Regions from separate parts of the Kineococcus sp. AC630 genome, predicted to be linked through region 2. Evidence: riboswitches for the same ligand, from Rfam matches in the RefSeq annotation. Region 2 holds a riboswitch; the other holds the start of a gene.

Region 1 (10,776 bases), on a different contig from region 2:
CCGGCGAGGCGCCGAAGGCGGACTGCAGCAGGTCCGTGCGGTAGCCCCCCTCGGCGGGTGACCAGTAGCCCGTCCCGGACGCGTCCCCGCGATCCGTCACCAGCCGCGCCCCCTGACCGCCGGCCAACTTCCAGGTCAGCCAGTCGTGCGGGAGGCAGACCGCGGCGGTGCGGGCCACGTTCTCGGGCTCGTGCTCGGCGATCCAGCGCAGCTTGGTGATCGTCAGCGAGGCCACCAGGACGCTGCCGACCTGGTCGGCCCAGGCCTTCGGGCCGCCCAGCTCGGCGGTCAGCGCCTCGGCCGCGGGCGCGGAGCGTCCGTCGTTCCAGAGCAGCGCGGGCCGGACGACCTCGCCGGACTCGTCGAGCAGCACCGAGCCGTGCTGCTGGGCGCCGACGGCGAGCGCGTCCACGTCGTCGAGGCCACCGGCGTCGGCGACGGCCTCCTCGAGGGCCTGCCACCAGCGTGCGGGGTCGATCTCGGTGCCGTCGGGGTGCTTGGCCCGCCCGATCCGCAGCAACTCGCCCGTTCCGGCGTCGCGGACGACGACCTTGCAGGACTGGGTCGAGGAGTCGATCCCGGCCACGACACGGCGGTCCGTTCCGCCTCCGACGCTGGTCATGGGCACAGCTAACAGCATGCGCGGCAGCCGTGCGGGACACGCTCGTGGGCCGTCCGGGGTGTCCAGGTGGCGACCGGGATGCCGGAAGGTCTCGCGAACATGTACCGTTGGAGCCACGGAGAGATGACAGCTGCTCCGGGGTCAGCACTGTCTGCCCCGGCCGACGCGCGAGGGGGTCGACGCCATGGGGCGCGGCCGTCAGAAGGCCAAGCAGACGAAGGTCGCTCGGGAGCTGAAGTACTTCAGTCCCGACACCGACTACAACGCTCTGCAACGTGAGCTTCACGGGCCCGACCCGTACCGCCAACTCGGGCGACCAGAGCCCCAGAAGGCGCCGGAGTCTGACGTGGTAGAGGACGACGACTCGGAGGACGAAGCCGAGGACTGGTCGAAGTACACCGCGACGGACGACCACGACGAGTGGACGTCCAAGCGCCGAGCCTGACCGGCTCGGAGGCTACGGGTCTACCGCAGCACGCACGACCGAGGCATCGCACGAGGCGTGTCCCGCCTCCACCGCCGTCACCAACCCTGGTGCCGGCCCTGGAGGAGGGTCACGCCTCCTGCGATGCCCTTGCCGTTGCTGGGGCCGTCCGCCTCGGTGCGTCCACGCACCTCGCCGCACACCCACGCCGGGATGCCGGCCTGTTCCAGGGTGGCCACCACGGCGTCGACGCTGTCGGGACGCACGACGGCCAGCATGCCCACGCCCAGGTTCAGGGTGCGCTCGAGGTCGTCCGTCGGCACCCGGCCGAGGTCGCGGACCAGGCTGAACACCGCACCCGGGGTCCAGGTCGTGCGGTCCACAACGGCCGTCACGTCCGCCGGCAGGCAGCGCGCCAGGTTGGCCGCGAGGCCGCCCCCGGTCACGTGACTCATGGCGTGCACGCCACCGGAGCTCAACGTGGCCAGCGCGGGCCGGGCGTAGATCCGGGTCGGGACGAGGAGCTCCTCGCCCAGGGTGCGGCCGAACTCCTCCACGTGCCGGTCGTAGGCCCACCCGGCGTCGGCGAAGACGCGGCGGACCAGCGAGTACCCGTTGGAGTGCAGCCCGGAGCTGGCCATCGCGACGAGCACGTCGCCGACCTCGACGCGTTCCGCGCCCAGCAGCTCGTCGGCCTCGACGACCCCCGTGACCGCTCCGGCGACGTCGTACTCCTCCGGCCCGAGGAGCCCGGGGTGCTCGGCGGTCTCGCCGCCGACCAGCGCCACGCCCGCCTCTTCGCAGCCGCGGGCGATGCCGGCGACGATCGCGGCCATCCGCTCGGGGACGACCCGTCCGCACGCGATGTAGTCGGTCATGAACAGGGGCGTCGCACCGCAGACGACGATGTCGTCGACGACCATGCCGACGAGGTCGGAGCCGATGGTGTCGTGCCGGTCGAGCGCCTGCGCGATCGCGACCTTCGTGCCGACCCCGTCGGTGCTGGTGGCCAGCAGCGGGCGGCGGTAGTCCTTGAGCACCGAGACGTCGTAGAGGCCGGCGAAGCCGCCGAAGCCGCCGACGACCTCGGGTCCCTGGGTCCGGGCGACGGACGCCTTCATGAGCTCGACGGCGCGGTCCCCCGCGACGACGTCGACCCCTGCGTCCGCGTACGTCGTCCCCGCGGGTGTCGTCGCCGGTGTCGTCGTCGCGCTCACTGCTGGGCCCCCTGGGCGGGTTCGGACCGGGAGACCGGTGTGATCGGGATGCGCGGCTTGTCCATCGCGTGCTCGCCGAGACGGTCGAGGTCGTTCAGCGGGACGGGGTACTCGCCGGAGAAGCAAGCGGTGCAGAGCCGCTCGACGGGCTGCTCGGTCGCCTCGATCATGCCCTCGGTCGAGATGTAGCCGAGCGAGTCGGCCCCGATGCTCTGGGCGATGTCCTCGACGGAGAGGCCGTTGGCGATCAGCTCGGCCCGGGTCGCGAAGTCGATGCCGTAGAAGCACGGCCACTTCACCGGCGGAGAGGAGATCCGGACGTGGATCTCGGCGGCGCCGGCCTCGCGCAGCATCCGGATCAGGGCGCGCTGGGTGTTGCCGCGGACGATCGAGTCGTCCACGACGACGAGGCGCTTGCCCGCCACGACGTGCTTGAGCGGGTTCAGCTTCAACCGGATCCCGAGCTGGCGGATCGTCTGGTTGGGCTGGATGAAGGTGCGGCCCACGTAGGAGTTCTTCACCATCCCCTGTCCGTAGGGGATGCCGGACTCCTCGGCGTAGCCGATGGCGGCGGGCGTCCCGGACTCCGGGGTGGGGATGACGAGGTCGGCCTCGACGGGGTGTTCGCGGGCCAGGACCCGGCCCATCTCGACACGGGCCTCCTGGACGACCTTGCCGTTGATGGCGGTGTCCGGGCGGGCCAGGTAGACGTACTCGAAGACGCAGCCCTTGGGCTTGGCCTCGGCGAAGCGAGTGCTGCGCAGGCCGTCCGCGTCGATGGCGATGAGCTCGCCGGGTTCGATCTCGCGGACGAAGCTCGCACCGACGATGTCCAGCGCGGGGATCTCCGAGGCCACGACCCAGCCGCGGTCCAGGCGCCCCAGGACCAGCGGGCGGATGCCCTGGGGGTCCCGTGCGGCGTAGAGGGTGTGCTCGTCCATGAAGACGAGGCTGAAGGCGCCCTGCACGTGCGGCAGGACCTCCGCGGCCGTCGCTTCGAGCGTGTGGTCGGGGTCCCCGGCGAAGAGGGCCGTGAGGATCGCGGTGTCCGTGGTGTTGCCGCGGGCCAGCTCGCTGGGCGAGGGCCGTCCGGGCAGCACGGGACGGGCGGAGTTCGGGTAGCGCTCGGCCTGCAGGTCGCGCAGCGCGAACAGGTTCGTGAGGTTCCCGTTGTGCGCGAGCGCCACGGTCCCGCCGGCGGTGTCGCCGAGGGTGGGCTGGGCGTTCTGCCACCCGCCGCCACCGGTCGTGGAGTAGCGGGCGTGACCGACCGCGATGTGCCCCTGGAGGGACTCCAGCGCGGACTCGTCGAAGACCTGGGACACCAGACCGGTGTCCTTGAAGACGAGGATCTGCTCGCCGTTGCTCACGGCGATGCCAGCTGCCTCCTGCCCCCGGTGCTGCAGGGCGTAGAGACCGTAGAAGGTCAGTTTGGAGACTTCCTCACCGGGAGCCCAGACCCCGAAGACGCCGCAAGCGTCCTGAGGTCCTTTCTCGCCGGGAAGCAGGTCGTGGTTCAGACGTCCGTCACCGCGGGCCACGCTCGAAGTGTGTCACACCCCCGCGTCGGGGACCGACGTCAACGACCGCGTCGGGGACCGACGTCAACGACGGCGGCCGCGCCGCACGCGGGGAGCGGGTCGGGTCCCGGTGCGGCGGTCCACGAGCACGGCCACCAGACCCCCCAGCAGGACCCCGAACAGGGCCAGCGCGCAGAACAGGTACCCGAAGAGGGCGCGTTGGGAGTAGCCGTCGCGCGCCGGGGTCACGGCCGCGACGACCGCGGCGACGACGAAGGCGAGCACCAGTCCGGTGACGACGAAGGCGCGGAACCGGGGCGCCCGACGACGGGTGACCTGGACGAACGCGGTGCCCTCGCGCTCCGGCGACACCTCGGGGGACACCTGAGGGGTCTCCTCCGGCGCGTCGCCGGGGGACGGGGTCTGGGCCTGCTCGCTCACGGGTGAACGGTACGCGGTGGGACGAGCGGCAGCAGTTCGCCGAGGTCTGCGCGGTTGCCGCTGGCCTGGACCCGTCCCGCGGCCCGGGCCGCGTCGAACTCCGTCCGGCCCGTCGCGAGCTCGATCCAGGTCGTGGCGTCCATCTCCACGACGGCCGGCGGGGTGCCCCGGGTGTGCCGCGGGCCCTCGATGACCTGCACCGCCGCGAACGGCGGTACGCGCACCTCGACGCTCCCCCCGGGGTAGCGGGCCGCGAGCTCCTCCAGCGAGTACCGCACGGCGGTGGCCAGCACCGGCCGGCCGGGCTTCTCGCCCCGTTCCCAGAGGTCCTCCACGGCGCGGACGGCGGCGAGGCCTTCGGCGGGGTCGGTGCGGCGACGGGTGGGCATCGCGTCATCGTCCCAGGTCGAGCGTTCCAGGTCAGGCGCGGACCACCGGGCCGGGGACGGGCTGCGGGACGTGACCTGGCACACCCGACAGACCCGGCAGACCGGGCGCTGCGGGCACTCCGCCGTCGCCGGCGCGGACGAGGAGGACGACGACCACCGCCACGACGACGGCCACGACGAGGGCGAGCCCGAGCAGCGCGACGGCCAGGCCGGGGTGCGGGTGGGGAGGGTGTTCGACCTCGAGACGGTCCGGGGCAGCGGTTCTCGTGGTGCGCACGTGGACCTCCTCACCGAGGGCCGGCGGCGACCCCCTGCCGGTCGTCGCCGCCACCAGTAGACACCTGGACGGGGCCGCTGTCAGCAGGCCCCGAGCCGGACCCGGAGTCAGGTCCCGAGTCGGGCGCGGGGTTGCGGCGCAGGGCCACCGCGACGGTGCCCAGGAGGGCGAGCACGACGACGGCGAGGACGGGGACCGAGACGTCGTAGGCGACCCCGGCGGAACTGCTGAACCCGACGGCGAGCGCCGGGACGGCCATCCCGAGGTAGCCGGCCAGGAAGATGCCGGCGGCCGCCTCACCGCGGGCACCCGCCGGGGCCAGCGAGGTCGCCGTCGTGAGCGAGCCCTTGAGCAGGACGCCGACGCCCGCCCCCGCCACGACCGAGCCGCCGAGGAACACCGCGACGAGCCCGAGCACCACCCCGACCCCGAGACCGACGACGCCGAGGGCGGTGAGGGCCAGCCCGATCCGCACCTGGTGGGTGGCGTGCAGGCGGACGAGGAGGACCTGGCTGAGCGCCGCCGCCGCGAGGACGGCGAAGGTGCTCGCCCCGCCGGTCACCGGGCCGGGGTGCCCGAGGGAGGCCAGGACCGCGGGGGCGAGGGAGGTGAAGAGCCCCAGGACGGCGAAGAGCGCGAAGGAGGCGAGGGCGGCGGCGAGGTAGCGGCCCCGGGCGGCGGCCGGGACGGCGATCCGCTGGACGCGGTAGGGCCGGTGCTCGCGCTCGACGGTCTCGGGGACGAGCAGCGCGACGGCCGCGGCGGCGAGCAGCAGCAGGACGAGGAAGACCTCGTGCGGGACCCGCAGCGGGTCCCCGAGGTGGCCGACGAGCAACCCGGCGACGAGGGCCCCGAGGCCGAGGCCGCCGAGGTTGGCGGCGGTGGCGACGACGGCGCCGAGCCCCGGCCTGCGGGAGGCGGTCCGGCCGTGGAGCTCGGCGAGGTACGCGGTGGCGGTGGGGGTCAGCGCCCCGACGGCGAGCCCGGTCACGACCCGGGCGACGATGAGGACCGCGAGGTTCGGGGTGAGCGCGAGGGCGAGCGCGGCGACGGCCTCGAGCACGAGGGCGGGGGCGAGGACCCGGCGCCGGCCCAGGTGGTCGGAGAGGTGCCCGACGGTGAAGAGGGCGATCGCGACGCCGGCCGCGTAGACCGCGAAGGCGACGGTCACCACGACCGTGGGCAGCCCGTCGCGTTGGCGGTAGAGGGCCCACAGCGGGGTCGGCACGGTGGCGAAGGCCAGCGCGGTCGCGAAGGCGGAGGCGACGATCCAGAAGCCGAGACGGTGCCGGCGGTTCGATCCCATGGACCGTGCAAGCACCGGTCGGCACGAAGCCTTCCGTTCCACCGCTGGGCGGTGGGACCATCCATCGCGATCAACGATGGAAGAGCGGGATGGGAGTGCGGTGGAGCTGCGTCAGCTGGAGGTGTTCCTCGCCGTCGTGGAGGCGGGGACGATCAGCGCGGCCGCCCGGCGGCTGGGGGCCGCGCAGTCCGCGGTGAGCACCGTCGTCCGGGCGCTGGAGGAGGACCTGGGCGTCGCCCTGTTCGTCCGCACCTCACGCCGGGCCGTCGTCACCGACGCGGGCCGGGCCCTGCTCCCGGAGGCCCGACGGGTGCTCGCCGGGGTCTCCGAGGCGCGCTCGGCGGTGCTCGACGCCGACGGCGGACCCTCCGGGCCGCTGGCCGTGGGCGTCGTGACGACGATGCACCCGGTGGACCTGCCCCTGCTGCTGCAGCGGTTCACGACGGCGAACCCCCGGGTGTCGGTGTCGATGCGGGTGTTCGCGGACGGTTCGCGGGGTCTGCTGCGCGCCCTCGTCGGCGGCGAGCTGGACGTCGCGTTCCTGTCCTGGCCGTTCCGGCCGCCGGCGAGCGTCGTGCTGCGCCACCTCGACCGGAGCGCCTTCCGGTTGCTGCTGCCCCCGGGGCACCCGCTGGCCTCCTCGGCCCCGGTGGAACTGGCGGACCTCGCGGGGGACCGCTGGATCGACGGGCCGCCGGGTTTCGCGAACCGCCTGCAGGTCGACGCGCTGTTCGCGCGGGTCGGCGCGACGCGACGGGTGGTCCTGGAGGTGCCGGACGTCTCGACGTTCCCCCGCTACGTCGCCGCCGGTCTCGGCCCGGCGTTCGTGCCGGGTTCGGTCCCCGTCCGGGCCGGCTGCCACGAGCAGCCCGTCGCGGGTGAGCCGCTGAGCTGGACGTTGTCGCTGGCGACCTCGCGTCCCTCCCCCGAACGTCCCGTGCGCAAGGCCGTCACCGCCTTCACCGAGGCCGTCGACCGCCACGTCCGCCGCTCCGCGCCCGACCCGGGAGTCAGCACTCGGGGACGTTGACCCCGACGGTGGGGCGGCCGATGACGGTGAGGGCGAGACCGCCGAGGGAGGTCTCCTTGTACTCCGAGCGCATGTGCGCGCCGGTCTGGCGCATGGTGGCGATCGCGGTGTCCAGGCTCACGACGTGGCTGCCGTCGCCGCGCATCGCGGTGCGGGCCGCGTGGATCGCGGTGGTCGCGCCGACGGCGTTGCGTTCGATGCAGGGGATCTGGACGAGCCCGCCGACGGGGTCGCAGGTGAGGCCCAGGTGGTGCTCGACGGCGATCTCGGCGGCGTTCTCCACCTGCTCGGGCGTTCCCCCGAGGACCTCGGCGAGACCGGCCGCGGCCATCGCGCTGGCCGAACCCACCTCGCCCTGGCACCCGACCTCGGCGCCGGAGATGGAACCCGTCTCCTTGAGGATGATCCCGATCCCCCCGGCCGCCAGCAGGAACCGGACCGTCCCGGCGTCGTCGGCGCCGCGGACGAAACGCCGGTAGAAGTGCAGCACGGCGGGGACGATGCCCGCGGCGCCGTTCGTCGGGGCCGTGACGACCCGGCCGCCGGCGGCGTTCTCCTCGTTCACCGCGAGCGCGAAGAGGCTGACCCAGTCCATCGCGTGCAGGACGTCGGCGGCGGTGTTCCCCTCCTCGGAGAGGAGTTCGCGGTGCAGGCGCGGGGCGCGGCGGCGGACGCCGAGCCCGCCGGGGAGGGTTCCGTCGGTGACGAGGCCGTGGTCGACGCAGGCGGCCATGGCGGCGAAGATGTCCAGCAGCCCGGAGTCCACGTCGTTCCCGGAGCGGAGGCTCTCCTCGTTGCGGCGCACCAGGTCCGCGACCCCGAGGCCGGTCGAGCGGCAGTGGTCGAGGAGTTCCTGGGCGCTGCGGAAACCGTGCGGCAACCCCGCCCCGGTCCCCACGACGGGTTCGCTCGCGTCCAGCGGGTGGTCGCGGACGAAACCCCCACCGACGGAGTACGACGTCCGTTCGGCGACGACGTCACCGGCGGCGTCGCGGGCCGTGAACACCATGCCGTTGGGGTGGGCGGGCAGCGAGGTCCGGCCGATCAGGCGGACGTCGCCGTCGAGGTCGAAACCCACCGCGTGCCGGCCGAGGACCCGCAGTTCACCGCTGCGCCGGATCTCGTCGAGGAGCCCTCCCACGGCGTCGGGATCGATGAGTTCGGGCCGTTCACCGAGCAGTCCCAGGACGACGGCCCGGTCGGTGCCGTGTCCGCGGCCGGTGGCCCCCAGCGATCCGTAGAGGTCGATGGTGACGGAGACGACCCGTTCCAGCGCGGCGGTTCCCTCGAGGTGCTCGGCGAAGGCGAGGGCGGCGCGCATCGGGCCGACGGTGTGCGAGCTCGACGGGCCGATGCCGATGGAGAACATGTCGAAGACGGACAGCGGAGCGCTCACGCGTCAGCGCTCCCGACGGTAGAAGGGCAGTGCGACGACCTCGACGGGCAGTTCGGAACCGCGGACGTCGACGGCCAGCGCGGTGCCGGGGGCGGAGAGCGCGGCGTCGACGTAGGCCATCGCGACGGGGTAGCCGAGCGTGGGCGACAACGCGCCGCTGGTGACCTCCCCGACCGGGTTCCCGTCGGAGACGACGGCGTACCCGGCACGGGGAGCCCGGCGCCCCGATCCCTTCAGGCCGACCAGCACCCGGGCGGGTGCGACCTCGGCGAGTCGTCGCAGCGCCTCGAGCCCGACCGGTCCCGGGTCCTTGTCCAGCTTCACGACACGGCCGAGGCCGGCGGCGAACGGGCTGGTCCCGCGGGTGAGTTCGTGGCCGTAGAGCGGCATCCCCGCCTCCAGGCGCAGGGTGTCCCGGCAGGCCAGCCCGGCGGGGACCCCACCGTGCTCCCGGGCCGCGGACAGCAGCGCGTCCCAGACGGTGACCGCGTGCTCGACCGGGGCGAACACCTCGAAACCGTCCTCCCCGGTGTACCCGGTGCGCGCGAGCAGCACGGGGACGTCGCGCAGGGTGGCGGACGCGCTGCGGTAGTAGCCGAGCGCGTCGAGGTCGACGTCCACGAGGGGTCCGAGGATCGCCACCGACGCCGGCCCCTGCACCGCGACGAGGGCCCAGCGGGCGGTCTCGTCGGCGACGTGGACGTCGAAGGGGCGACACCGGTCGGCGATGGCCACGACGACGGGTTCGACGTTCGCGGCGTTGGCGACGACGAGGAACTCCTGCTCGCCGAGGCGGTAGGTCACGAGGTCGTCGACGATCCCGCCCTCGTGGTCGACGAGCATCCCGTAGGCCGCCCGGCCGATCGGCATGGTCGAGGCCCGCCCGACGAGGGCCGCGTCCAGCGCCGCTCCCGCCTCGGGGCCGGTGACCCGGATCTCTCCCATGTGCGAGAGGTCGAAGACCCCGGCGCTCTCGCGGACGGCCTTGTGCTCGGCGAGGTCGGAGGCGTAGCGCAGCGGCATCTGCCAGCCGGCGAAGTCGGTGAAGGAGGCGCCGAGCGCCGCGTGGACGTCGGCGAGGGGCGTGCTCGTCGGGCTGGCCGTCGAGCTGCTGACCTGGGTGTTCACAGGGCTCCTCTCGTCGCGACCGCGCGGTGCGGTCGCGTGCTGGACCCCCTCTGTCGCGGAACCTGAGAGCTTCACCCTGCGGGGCAGGGCTTTCCCCGTCGGTGAGGACCCAGGGGTCCTGCTCTCCAGAGCGGCCTGCCCGTGGCGGTACGTGGACCTGAGAGGTTCCGGGGTGGTTGCTCCTTCGGTGCCCACCGGTGGGACCGGTGAGGCTCTCCCGCCCGGGGGAAGCGGCCGTGTGTTCAGTTGTGCTGCCCGTCAGCGTGGCACACGACCGCCCCTGGGGACCAGCGCCGCCGCGTCCCGCCGCGCCGGCTCAGAGCTCCCCGGTGAGGAACTGGGCGCGGCCGTGGCCGAAGGACCAGTCGGCGTCGGAGTTCTCCACGACCGAGACGACGACGTCGGAGGGTGCGGTCCCGCAGCGGGTGCGCAGCCGCTCGACGAGCAGGCGGTAGAACGCCTCCTTCTGCGCGCGCGGGCGGGGGCGGCTGGTCACCTGCAGCACGACGACGTCGCGGGTGCGCTCGATGCCGAGGCCGGTGTCGTGGACGACGAGCTCGCCCTCGGGGTGCTGGTGGACGACCTGGTACCGGTCGCCGTCGGGGACGCCGAACGCCTCGACCACGGCGGCGTGGGCGGCGTCGAGCAGCGTGGCGACCTCGTCGGGGCGACGGCCGGCGACGAGGTCGAAGCGGAGCAGGGGCACGAGAACCTCCAGGTAGTTTGTCCTGTCATTCTGACATGACTGAACCGGTCGTGTCCCGCACCACCAGCCGCGGGGCGAGGACGACGTCGGCGGGGCCCGGATCGTCCGCGCCGTCCAGGCGCCGCACGGCCGCCCGCACCGCGCACGCCGCCTGCCCCGCCGCGTCCTGGCTCACCGACGTCAGCCGCACGTGCCCCAGCCGGGCCAGGAGGCTGTCGTCGTAGCCGGTCACCGACACCCGCCCGGGGACCGCGATCCCGTCCCGCAGGAGGACGTCGAGGACGCCGAGCGCGATCCGGTCGCTGGCGGCCACCACCGCC
Region 2 (10,776 bases):
ATCACCGCGCCCGTGTCCGGCACCGTCTCGGGGCACAACCCGGGGCTGGAGACGCGTCCCGACCTGGTGAACACCGACCCCTACGGCGACGGCTGGATGTTCACCATCACGCCGAGCGACGTGGCGCAGGTCGAGGGCCTCCTCGACGCCGAGGCCTACACCGCCCACGCGGGCTGAGCGCTCCGCCACCCGTGTCGACCCGGTGACCTGACCTGCCGGGTCGGCACGGCTAGGGTGATCCTGGAAGTTCCAAGCGTGACCGCCCGCGTGCAGGGAGTTGCCTGCCCCCGGGAGTCACGTGTTCTGCCAGCGTGAGAGGTGGTGTCGATGTCTGCGTCGGGCACGTCGTCGGACGACGGGTTGGCTGCGTCGGACGACGGGTTGGCTGCATCGTCGACCGACGGGGCGGGTGCGTCCTCGGAGGGCGGGACGACCCCTGCGGCGACCCCCCGGGGTGGCGCGGCCGAGCGGCCGGTGGATTCCACCATGTCCTTCGCCGGTCTGGTCGTCCCCGAGGTCCACGAGTCCGCGGAACGCGGTCTCACCAGTGACGACCAGGAGGCCATCGACGCCCTGCCGGCCGGATCGGCGCTGCTCGTCGTGCGGCGCGGTCCCAACGCGGGGTCCCGGTTCCTCCTGGACGCCGAGCGGACCTCCGCGGGCCGCCACCAGACCAGCGACATCTTCCTGGACGACGTGACGGTCTCGCGCAAGCACGCGGAGTTCCTCCGCGCGCCCGACCCGGCGAGGGGTCCGGGGTTCCGGGTGCGTGACGTCGGCAGTCTCAACGGCACCTACGTCAACCGCGAGCGCATCGACGACGTGGTCCTGGCCGCCGGCGACGAGGTGCAGATCGGCAAGTACCGGATGGACTTCCACCCCAGCCCGCGAGGGGAGCAGTGAGCGCTGCCGGGGCGCGGTCCCTGGACCCGAGCCTGCCCAGGATGACGATCGGCGAGGTCCTCGCGATCCTGACGCCGGACTTCCCCGACGTCAGCATCTCCAAGATCCGCTTCCTCGAGGAGCAGGGTCTCGTCGAACCGGGCCGGACCCCCGCGGGGTACCGCAAGTTCTCCTCCGACGACGTCGACCGGTTGCGGTACGTGCTCTCCGCCCAACGCGACCACTACCTGCCGCTGAAGGTCATCCGGGAGAACCTCGAGGCCATGGACCGCGGCCTCGAGCCGCCGGAACAGCCCGGGGCGGCACCGCGCGTCCCCGAGGTCGTCGCGGCGGGCAGCGTCCCGGGGGCCGACCGGTTCGACGGCCACGCCGCCAACCTCCGGCTGACCCGGCTGGAGATCCTGCGCGAGTCCGGCGTCGACGCCGAGCTCCTCGACGCGCTCGAGGGGTTCGGCGTGCTCTCGCCCGCTCCCGGGGGCCCGTGGTACGACGGTGAGGCCCTGGAGGTGCTGCGCGCCGCGGCCTCGCTGGCGGCGCACGGCATCGAGGCCCGGCACCTGCGGATGTTCCGCACCGCCGCCGACCGTGAGATCGCTCTCGCGGAACAGGTCGCCGCGCCGCTGCAGCGCCTCGGGCAGCGAGGCGGTGGCGAGTCCGTCGACCGCGCCGACCAGGTCGTGCGGGAGATCGCGGCGGCCTGCCTGCGGCTGCACACCGCGCTCGTCGCCGGCGCGCTCGGCCGCGGCGCGCGCTGAGCCGACGCCGGGGTACGGTGATCGGGTGCGCGCGCTCGATGTCATCGGCGTCAGAGTCGAGATGCCTTCCAACAACCCGATCGTGCTGCTGCGCGAACGGGACGGCGACCGGTACCTGCCCATCTGGATCGGGGCTCCCGAGGCGAGTGCCATCGCCTTCGCCCAGCAGGGTGTCGTCCCGCCCCGTCCGCTGACCCACGACCTGCTCAAGGACGTCATCGAGGCCGTCGGCCGACGTCTGGAAGAGGTCCGGATCGTGGCGGTCAAGGACAACGTCTACTTCGCGGAACTCGTCTTCGACGGTGGCCTCACGGTCAGCTCGCGGACGTCCGACGCGATCGCCCTCGCCCTGCGCGTGGGCTGCCCCATCGTGAGCGCCGACCAGGTGCTCGACTCCGGGGGCGTCCCGGTGCCGGACGAGGACGAGGACGAGGTGGAGAAGTTCCGCGAGTTCCTCGACCACATCTCGCCCGAGGACTTCGAAGCCGATTCGGGCGAGGCCTGAACCGGGTTCTCCCGGGTCACGGATAGGTCACGGTCTGCGGCGCGCCGCGCGCCTCGTTGACGCTCCGGGGGTGCTCTTCTACGGTCAGTATGCAGAACGCTTCCGGTCGGTCCTCGACGGGTGGCGATGACGAGGAGGCCGGCGTGAGCAGTGGCGATGCAGTCGCAGGGTCGTCGCGGAAGTCGACCCCGCCAGTTCGTGCGCAGGGTCTGCTGTTCGCCGAGGACCTCCCCGACCTGGACGAAGAGGTCGGCTACCGCGGTCAGACGGCCTGCAAGGCCGCCGGCATCACCTACCGCCAGCTCGACTACTGGGCCCGCACCGGCCTCGTCGAGCCCGGTGTGCGCGGTGCCTCCGGCTCCGGCTCGCAGCGTCTCTACGGGTTCCGCGACATCCTGGTCCTGAAGGTCGTGAAGCGGCTGCTGGACACCGGCGTCTCGCTGCACCAGATCCGCTCGGCGGTCACCCACCTGCGTGAGCGTGGCGTCGACGACCTCGCCCAGATCACCCTCATGTCCGACGGTGCCAGCGTCTACGAGTGCACCTCGGCCGATGAAGTGATAGATCTCGTCCAAGGCGGTCAAGGCGTCTTCGGCATCGCCGTGGGCCGTGTCTGGCGCGAGGTCGAGGGGGAGCTGGCCTCGCTGCCGAGCGAACGTCCCGCCGACCGCGAGCCCGGTCAGACCGCCATGGTCCTGGCCGACGAGCTGTCCAAGCGTCGCGCCGCTCGCGAAGCCGGCTAGCCCCACGCCACGCACGAAAGCCGTGATCCTGCGGGGGGGACCCAGCGGGATCACGGCTTTCGTCGTGCGTGGGGTGGACTAGTCGAGGAGCTCGGCGCGGGGGAGAGCCTGCAGGGCGAAGGGGTCGGTCACCCAGTCGTGGGCGTCGGGCAGCCAGTGCACCGCGGCGAGCAGGGAGTCGGCCCAGGTGCTCAGCAGCTCGTCGAGACCGACGCGCCAGGAGTGCTGGTAGCCCTCGCCGTCCTCGGCCAGCACGATCTGCTCGACGACGGAGCGGCTGGAGCCCAGGCGCACGGCGATGAGTTCCTCGTCGCGGGCGAAGAGGGGCAGCAGGGCCGGCGGGGCGGTGAGGCCGGGACCCTGGCCGCTCGCGCGACGCACCGCCTCCTCCAGGGTCAACGGGACCCAGCCACCGGGCCCCACCGTCGGAGCACTCGTGCGGAAGGTGGTGCGGACGGGATCGACACCGTCGACCGCGCGCCACCAGGCCCGGGCGCCGCGGGGGATCAGCAGGCCCATCTGGCGTTCCACCGCGTCGAGGTGAGCCTCGCCGACCCCGGGGCGCAGGTGGCTGGCGATGTCCGCGCCGCAACGCGTCCACTGGGCGCGCAACCGCGTGACGATGCCGGTGATCCGGTCGGCCTCCGGGTCCGGAGCGGGCACGTGCGGTGCTGCGGTCGGAACCACCGCTCCGCGGACGGCGCGCACCACGCGGAGACGGTCGAGGGGTGTGTTGGGCGTCACGGAACCTCCTAGGGCCCGCGAAGAGCGCGGGGAAGAACGGGCGGCACCTGCGGGGACGAAACCCGGGTAGACCGACTTGTTGGAACTTAGGCGTTCGTCGGCGTTCCCGCACCTCGGACGGGGTACGGCCCCGTCCGGTTCCCTACGTCGTGCGGAGGATCCGGTCCAGCACCGCGTCGAACTGCTCCGCGACGGTCTTCGCCGCCTTGGCCCGCAACGAGTGCAGCGGAACCCCCGCTCCCTGCGACTGCGGCACGGCCACCCGGTCCGGCAGCGGTTCCAGCACCAGGTCGCCGAACATGGCCTGCAGTTCCTCGTAGCGGAAGCGCTGTTCCCCCGAGCGCTGGGTGTAGCGGTTGACCAGGACCCCGACGACCTCCGGGGAGCTGCGCAGGGCACGGACCTCCCGGATCGTGCGGTCGACCGCCGCCACGGAGAACCGGCTGGCGTCGGAGACCACGAGCACGGCGTCCGCCGCGCGCCACGCCGAACGCGTCAGCCCGTTGAGCGAGGGCGGGGTGTCCAGCAGGGCGAGGTCGTGGTCGTCGAGCTTGCCCAGGGCCCGGCGCAACGACTTCAGCGTCTCCTCGTCGGCCTCGGGGGTGTCCAGACCCGCGGAGGCCGCGGAACCGGTGAGGACGTCGAGCAGTCCCGGGTGGTCGTCGACCCACCCGCTGGGCGCGACGGCGTCCTCGGCGACGCGACGTCTCGGGGTGCGCAGCACGGCGGCGACGTCGTGGTCGCGGTGGGCGCTGACGTCGAGGCCGGACGTGGCGTCCGCCTGCGGGTCGAGGTCGACGACGAGGGTGCTGGTCCCGCGGTGGAGGGCGGCCGAGGCCAGCCCGAGGACGACGGACGTCTTGCCGACCCCACCCTTGGCACTGCAGACGGCGAGGGTGATCACGGCGGTCAACCTATCTTCCCGGGATCCGGGATCTCGTCCCGTAGGATGACGGCAGGCCGTTCAGCTCGTGTGGGAGAGACCCTGGTCGGGGAAGAGTCCGACCGCGGCGCCGAAGGGGCAACATCCCCGGAACCTCTCAGGCGGAAGGACCACGCGAGATCAGGCCGCTCTGGAGCACGTCCGCGCCTGCGCGGGTGGGTGACAGACGGGGAGGTACCTGCCCTCAGCGACCTCCGGAGCGTCCCATGACCTCGCCCACGCCCGTCCGCAGCGACCTGCCGGAGTTCTCCCCGGAGCCCGCGGCCCTGCCGTTCAGCGCCCGCCACATCGGCCCCGACGCCGCCGACGTCGCCCGGATGCTCGAGGTCGTCGGCCTCTCCTCCACGGAGGAACTCGTCGACCGCGCCGTCCCCGCCGGCATCCGCGACGGCGTGCTCGACCTGCCCGAAGCGCTCGACGAGACCGCCGTGACCGCCGCGCTGCGCGCGCTCGCCGGACGCAACCGCGTCGTGCCGTCGATGATCGGCCTCGGCTACTTCGGCACCCGTACCCCGGCCGTCGTGCGCCGCAACGTCCTCGAGGACCCCTCCTGGTACACGGCGTACACGCCTTACCAGCCCGAGATCTCGCAGGGCCGCCTCGAGGCGCTGCTGAACTTCCAGACCGCCGTCACCGACCTCACCGCGCTCGACGTGGCCAACGCCTCCCTGCTCGACGAGGCCACCGCTGCGGCCGAGGCCATGACCCTGGCCCGCCGGACCTCCAAGGCCCCCGCCGGTGCCGTGTTCGCCGTCGACGCCGACGTGCTCCCGCAGACCCTCGCCGTGCTGCGCACCCGCGCCGTGCCGCTGGGTGTCGAGCTCGTGAGCGTCGACCTCGACGACGCCGACCCGCTGGCCGTGGTGGGCGAGCGCGGGGTGTTCGGGGTGCTCCTGCAGTACCCGGGGACCTCCGGACGGGTCCGCGACCTCGCCCCCGTCGTCGCCGACGCCCACGCCCGCGGCGCGATCGCGATCACCGCGGCCGACCTGCTGGCGCTGACGCTGCTCGTCGCGCCGGGGGAGTTCGGCGTCGACGTCGCCGTCGGTTCCAGCCAGCGCTTCGGCGTCCCGATGGGTGCGGGTGGCCCGCACGCCGCCTACATGGCCGTCCGCAAGGGCCTCGAACGCTCCCTCCCCGGGCGCCTCGTCGGCGTCTCCGTCGACGCCGACGGCAACCGCGCGTACCGCCTCGCCCTGCAGACCCGCGAACAGCACATCCGCCGCGACAAGGCGACCTCCAACATCTGCACCGCCCAGGTCCTGCTGGCCGTGATGGCCGGCTGCTACGCCGTCTGGCACGGCCCGGAGGGTCTGCGCGCCATCGCCTCCCAGGTCGCGCGCCGCGCCGCGGCGCTCGCCGACGCGCTGCGCGCCGGCGGGGTCGAGGTCGTGCACGAGGCGTTCTTCGACACCGTCCTGGCCCGCGTCCCCGGCCGGGCGCAGGCCGTGGTCGCGGTCGCGCTCGAGGCGGGGGTGAACCTGCGCCTCGTCGACGTCGACCACGTCGGGCTGACCGTCGACGAGACCACCTCCGAGGCGCACGTCGCCGCGGCCCTGACCGGTTTCGGCCTGACCCCGACGGAGGCGACCGCCGACCCCGCACTGCCGTCCGCGTTGCGCCGCGGGTCGGAGTTCCTGACGCACCCGGTCTTCAGCCGGCACCGCTCCGAGACGGCGATGCTGCGCTACCTGCGCACCCTCTCCGACGCCGACTACGCCCTCGACCGCGGGGCGATCCCACTGGGCTCCTGCACCATGAAGCTCAACGCGACGACCGAGCTCGAGCCGATCTCCTGGCCCGAGTTCGCGGACCTGCACCCCTACGCCCCGGCCGACCAGCTCGCCGGCACCGCCGAACTCGCCGCCGACCTCGAAGGCTGGCTCGCCGAGGTCACCGGCTACGACGCCGTCTCGTTGCAGCCCAACGCCGGGTCCCAGGGCGAGTTCGCCGGACTGCTCGCCATCCGCGCCTACCACCTCGCCCAGGGCCACGGTGAGCGCACGATCTGCCTCATCCCCTCCTCCGCCCACGGCACCAACGCCGCCAGCGCCGTGATGGCCGGGCTGAAGGTCGTCGTCGTCCGCTGCGACGACGCGGGCAACGTCGACCTCGACGACCTGCGCGCCAAGGTCACCGAGCACGCCGACGACCTCGCCGCGCTGATGGTCACCTACCCCTCGACCCACGGCGTCTACGAGGAGTCCATCCGCGAGGTCTGCGGGCTCGTCCACGACGCCGGCGGCCAGGTCTACGTCGACGGCGCGAACCTCAACGCCCTCGTCGGCCTCGCCCGGCCCGGCAAGTTCGGGGCCGACGTCTCCCACCTGAACCTGCACAAGACGTTCTGCATCCCCCACGGCGGCGGCGGCCCCGGCGTCGGACCCGTCGCGGTCCGCTCCCACCTCGCCCCGTTCCTGCCCTCCACCGCCCCCGACGGCGACGGGGTCGGGATGGTCTCCGCCGCCCCGTACGGTTCCGCCGGGATCCTGCCCATCCCGTGGGCCTACCTGCGGCTGATGGGCCCCGACGGGCTGCGCGCCGCGACCGTCCAGGCCGTGCTCTCCGCCAACTACGTCGCCACCCGGCTGCAGGAGGCGTTCCCCGTCCTCTACCGCGGCCCCGGCGGGCTCGTCGCCCACGAGTGCATCCTCGACCTGCGCCCGATGACCAAGGCCACAGGCGTGACCGTCGACGACGTCGCCAAGCGCCTCATCGACCACGGGTTCCACGCCCCGACGATGTCGTTCCCCGTCGTCGGGACCCTCATGGTGGAACCCACCGAGAGCGAGGACCTCGCCGAACTCGACCGGTTCTGCGACGCGATGCTCGCCATCGCCGCCGAGGTCCAGGACATCGCCGACGGGCGCTGGGCCGTCGAGGAGTCTCCGCTGCGTCACGCCCCGCACACCGCGGTGTCCCTCGTCGGGGAGTGGAACCACCCCTACTCCCGCGAGGAAGCGGTGTACCCGAACGGGATGAACCCCCGCTCGAAGTACTGGCCCCCCGTCCGCCGCATCGACGGAGCCGCCGGCGACCGGAACCTCGTCTGCTCCTGCCCGCCGCTGTCGGAGTACTGAGTTCGTTCTCAGGCCCGCGTGGCCGGGGCGGGCGGACCGGGTGGGGTAGGCGCGCCGGATACTCCGTTCGCGCTGGTGGGTGCACCATCTCGCGCGGGTGCACCGGCGCTCACTTCGGACATCCGGCGCGCCTACCCCACCCGGACCGCCCTCCGTGCACCGCGTGCGTCGTCTCGAGATCGGTAGGTGACGCGGTGGGCTGGTTGCCGACGTTGCTGGTCGAGCACTCCGCGCTGGTGCCGCTCGGGGTGCTGGTCGTCGTGGTGGGGTCCGTCGCGTCGGGGTGGGTGGGCCGGAGGAGCCCACGCGTGCTGACCTGGCTCGTCGTCCTCGCCCTGGTGGGGGTCCTCGGTGTGACCCTGGCCCCGGACGACCGGGGGCGGGTGCACGAGGTCACGTGCGAGGTGGGGATCGACTTCCCGTCGTGGGGGAGCAGCGAACTGCTCGCCAACGTCGCCCTGTTCGTGCCGGTGACGGTGTTCGCCGTGGTGCGGTTCCGCCGCCCGGTCCTCGTCGGCCTCGGCGGGATCGTGCTGTCCGCGGCGATCGAGGGCACCCAGGCGCTCGCCGTCGTCCTCGGCCGCTCCTGCACCACCAGTGACTGGGCCACGAACACCGCCGGCACGGTGCTGGGCGTCGGAGTCGGGGCAGCCCTCCTCGTCCTGGACCGCACCCGCGCGGGTCGTGCAGGGGCCGCGACGAGGTGACGCCGAAGGGTCGGGCGGGGAGGGTCTCGGCGGATGTCCGAAGTGAGCGTCGGCCCACCCAGCCCGACTCGGTGCGGTACCCCGCGCGAACGGAGTATCCGACGAGACCCTTCGCGTTCGACCCGGACACGAACCCCGCCGACGTCCCAGCCCAGCACCACCCCGGGTTGGTAGGGTCCCCGGCGAGGGGGTGATCACGATGGAGTTCCTGGACGCGTTGCTGGACCGCAGCTGGTTGCTGTGGGTCGCGGCGGCCCTGGTCCTGGGGATCCTCGAGATCACCGCCATCGACCTGGTCTTCGCGATGCTCGCGGGCGGGGCGGTGGCGGGGGCGATCGCCGACGCGGTGGGGCTGTCGTTCGTCCCGCAGGTCCTCATCGCGGCCGTCGTGGCCGGGTTGCTGCTGGCCACCATCCGGCCCGTCCTGTTGCGCCGCCTTCGGATGCCGCCCACCGGGACGACCGGCTCGGCCGCCCTCGTCGGGCGCTCGGCGGTCGTCCTCGAACCGGTCACCCTCCGCGGGGGCCTGGTGAAACTCGTCGGGGAGACGTGGTCGGCGCGCTCGACCGGTCCGACGTTCGCCGCGGGTGACGACGTCGTCGTCACCGCGATCGACGGGGCCACCGCGGTCGTGGGGCCGATCGCACCACTCAGTACCACCGAGGAGAACTGATGGACAACGTCGTCACCCTTGTCGTGCTCGCGCTCGTCGTCGTGTTCGTGGTGACGGTGATCGCCCGCACGATCCGGATCGTCCCGCAGGCCACGGCCGTCATCGTGGAACGGCTCGGCCGGTACTCGCGGACGCTGGAAGCGGGGCTGAACATCCTGGTCCCCTTCATCGACAAGGTGCGGGCCAACGTCGACCTGCGTGAGCAGGTCGTCTCGTTCCCGCCGCAGCCGGTCATCACCTCCGACAACCTCGTCGTGAGCATCGACACCGTCATCTACTACCAGCCGACCGACCCGAAGTCCGCGACGTACGAGATCGCGAACTACATCCAGGGCATCGAGCAGCTCACCGTCACCACGCTGCGCAACGTCATCGGTTCCCTCGACCTCGAGCAGACCCTGACGAGCCGCGACCAGATCAACGGTCAGCTGCGCGGGGTCCTCGACGAGGCGACGGGCCGGTGGGGGATCCGCGTGAACCGCGTGGAGCTCAAGGCGATCGACCCGCCCGCCAGCGTGCAGGACTCGATGGAGAAGCAGATGCGCGCCGAACGGGACAAGCGTGCCGCGATCCTCACGGCCGAGGGTTTCAAGCAGTCGCAGATCCTGACGGCCGAGGGTGAGAAGCAGTCCTCGATCCTGCGGGCCGAGGGTTCCGCCCAGGCCGCGATCCTCGAGTCGCAGGGGCAGGCGAAGGCGATCACCCAGGTGTTCGACGCCATCCACCGCGGCGACCCGGATCCGAAGCTGTTGGCCTACCAGTACCTGCAGATGCTCCCGAAGATCGCCGACGGCAGCTCGAACAAGCTGTGGATCGTGCCGAGCGAGCTGAACGACGCCCTCAAGGGTTTCGGGAACATGTTCAACGCCCACGGCGGTGACTCCTCGGGTTCCGACGGGTCCACCGGGTCCCGGGCGCCCCGCCCCGCCGCCCCGGAGCCGACGACGGGTTTCGACGAGGTCGTCCTCGAGGACCCCGCGCAGGCGTTGAAGCGGGCCCGCGAGGAGGCTGCGGGTGCGGCCCGCGACGCCGAGGGGGTCACCCGGGAGACGCACCTCCCCGGGGACTGACGGGTCCCGCCCCGCTTCGGCGTGCCGAGCGGGCGTCGCTCTCCCAGAGTGGACGCGTGGACGTCGCCGCGCAGGAACTGCCCGACCGCTCGCCGGACACCCGGCGGTGGTTGTTCGCCGACCAGCTCGGCCCGCACTTCCTCGACGCCCCGGGGCAACCGGTGCTGCTCGTCGAGTCCACCGAGGTGTTCCGGCGTGCCCGCTACCACCGGCGCAAAGCGCACCTGATCCTCTCCGCGTTGCGGCACCGCGCCGCGGAACTCGGCGACCAGGCGGTGTTCGTCCGGTCGGGGACCTACCGCGACGGGCTCGCGGCGTCGGGGGAGCCGGTGAGCGTCTGCGACCCCACGTCCTACCGTTCCCGCCGCTTCGTCCGGCGGGTGCCCGACCTCGAGGTGCTCGCCTCGCGGGGTTTCGTGGTCTCCGAGCGGCAGTTCGCCGGGTGGGCCGACCGGCGGGGCGGGAAGCGACTCCTCATGGAGGACTTCTACCGCGACGTCCGTCGCCAGCACGGGTTGTTGATGGACGGTGCCGAACCGGTCGGCGGTTCGTGGAACTACGACCACGACAACCGCGAGGCGCCGCCGAAGCAGGCGACGCTCGACGTCCGCGAACCCTGGTGGCCCACGGAGGACGCGATCGACGACGAGGTG

The links. A riboswitch is a leader RNA that binds a small molecule or an ion and turns the genes downstream of it on or off. The one in region 2 is predicted to bind glycine.
Region 1: another riboswitch for glycine. It lies ahead of gcvT (glycine cleavage system aminomethyltransferase GcvT); the one in region 2 lies ahead of gcvP (aminomethyl-transferring glycine dehydrogenase).

The regions. Positions count from the first base shown of each region.
Region 1 covers NZ_CEEDMJ010000008.1:866-11,641, reverse strand. Annotated here, with positions in the region: gene xylB (xylulokinase) at 1-622, opposite strand, end outside; gene AC0I8G_RS09990 (DUF3073 domain-containing protein) at 807-1,067, shown strand; gene purM (phosphoribosylformylglycinamidine cyclo-ligase) at 1,145-2,263, opposite strand; gene purF (amidophosphoribosyltransferase) at 2,260-3,804, opposite strand; gene AC0I8G_RS09975 (hypothetical protein) at 3,868-4,224, opposite strand; gene AC0I8G_RS09970 (sterol carrier family protein) at 4,221-4,613, opposite strand; gene AC0I8G_RS09965 (hypothetical protein) at 4,645-4,890, opposite strand; gene AC0I8G_RS09960 (MFS transporter) at 4,901-6,196, opposite strand; gene AC0I8G_RS09955 (LysR family transcriptional regulator) at 6,297-7,226, shown strand; gene AC0I8G_RS09950 (L-serine ammonia-lyase) at 7,207-8,595, opposite strand; gene gcvT (glycine cleavage system aminomethyltransferase GcvT) at 8,626-9,750, opposite strand; glycine riboswitch at 9,795-9,884, opposite strand; glycine riboswitch at 9,886-9,980, opposite strand; gene AC0I8G_RS09940 (tautomerase family protein) at 10,067-10,456, opposite strand; gene AC0I8G_RS09935 (LacI family DNA-binding transcriptional regulator) at 10,482-10,776, opposite strand, start outside.
Region 2 covers NZ_CEEDMJ010000005.1:192,260-203,035, reverse strand. Annotated here, with positions in the region: gene gcvH (glycine cleavage system protein GcvH) at 1-177, shown strand, start outside; gene AC0I8G_RS07580 (FHA domain-containing protein) at 487-903, shown strand; gene ftsR (transcriptional regulator FtsR) at 945-1,658, shown strand; gene AC0I8G_RS07570 (bifunctional nuclease family protein) at 1,684-2,163, shown strand; gene AC0I8G_RS07565 (MerR family transcriptional regulator) at 2,307-2,906, shown strand; gene AC0I8G_RS07560 (SMI1/KNR4 family protein) at 2,985-3,650, opposite strand; gene AC0I8G_RS07555 (ParA family protein) at 3,793-4,554, opposite strand; glycine riboswitch at 4,615-4,716, shown strand; gene gcvP (aminomethyl-transferring glycine dehydrogenase) at 4,800-7,673, shown strand; gene AC0I8G_RS07545 (VanZ family protein) at 7,868-8,380, shown strand; gene AC0I8G_RS07540 (NfeD family protein) at 8,580-9,053, shown strand; gene AC0I8G_RS07535 (SPFH domain-containing protein) at 9,053-10,123, shown strand; gene AC0I8G_RS07530 (cryptochrome/photolyase family protein) at 10,180-10,776, shown strand, end outside.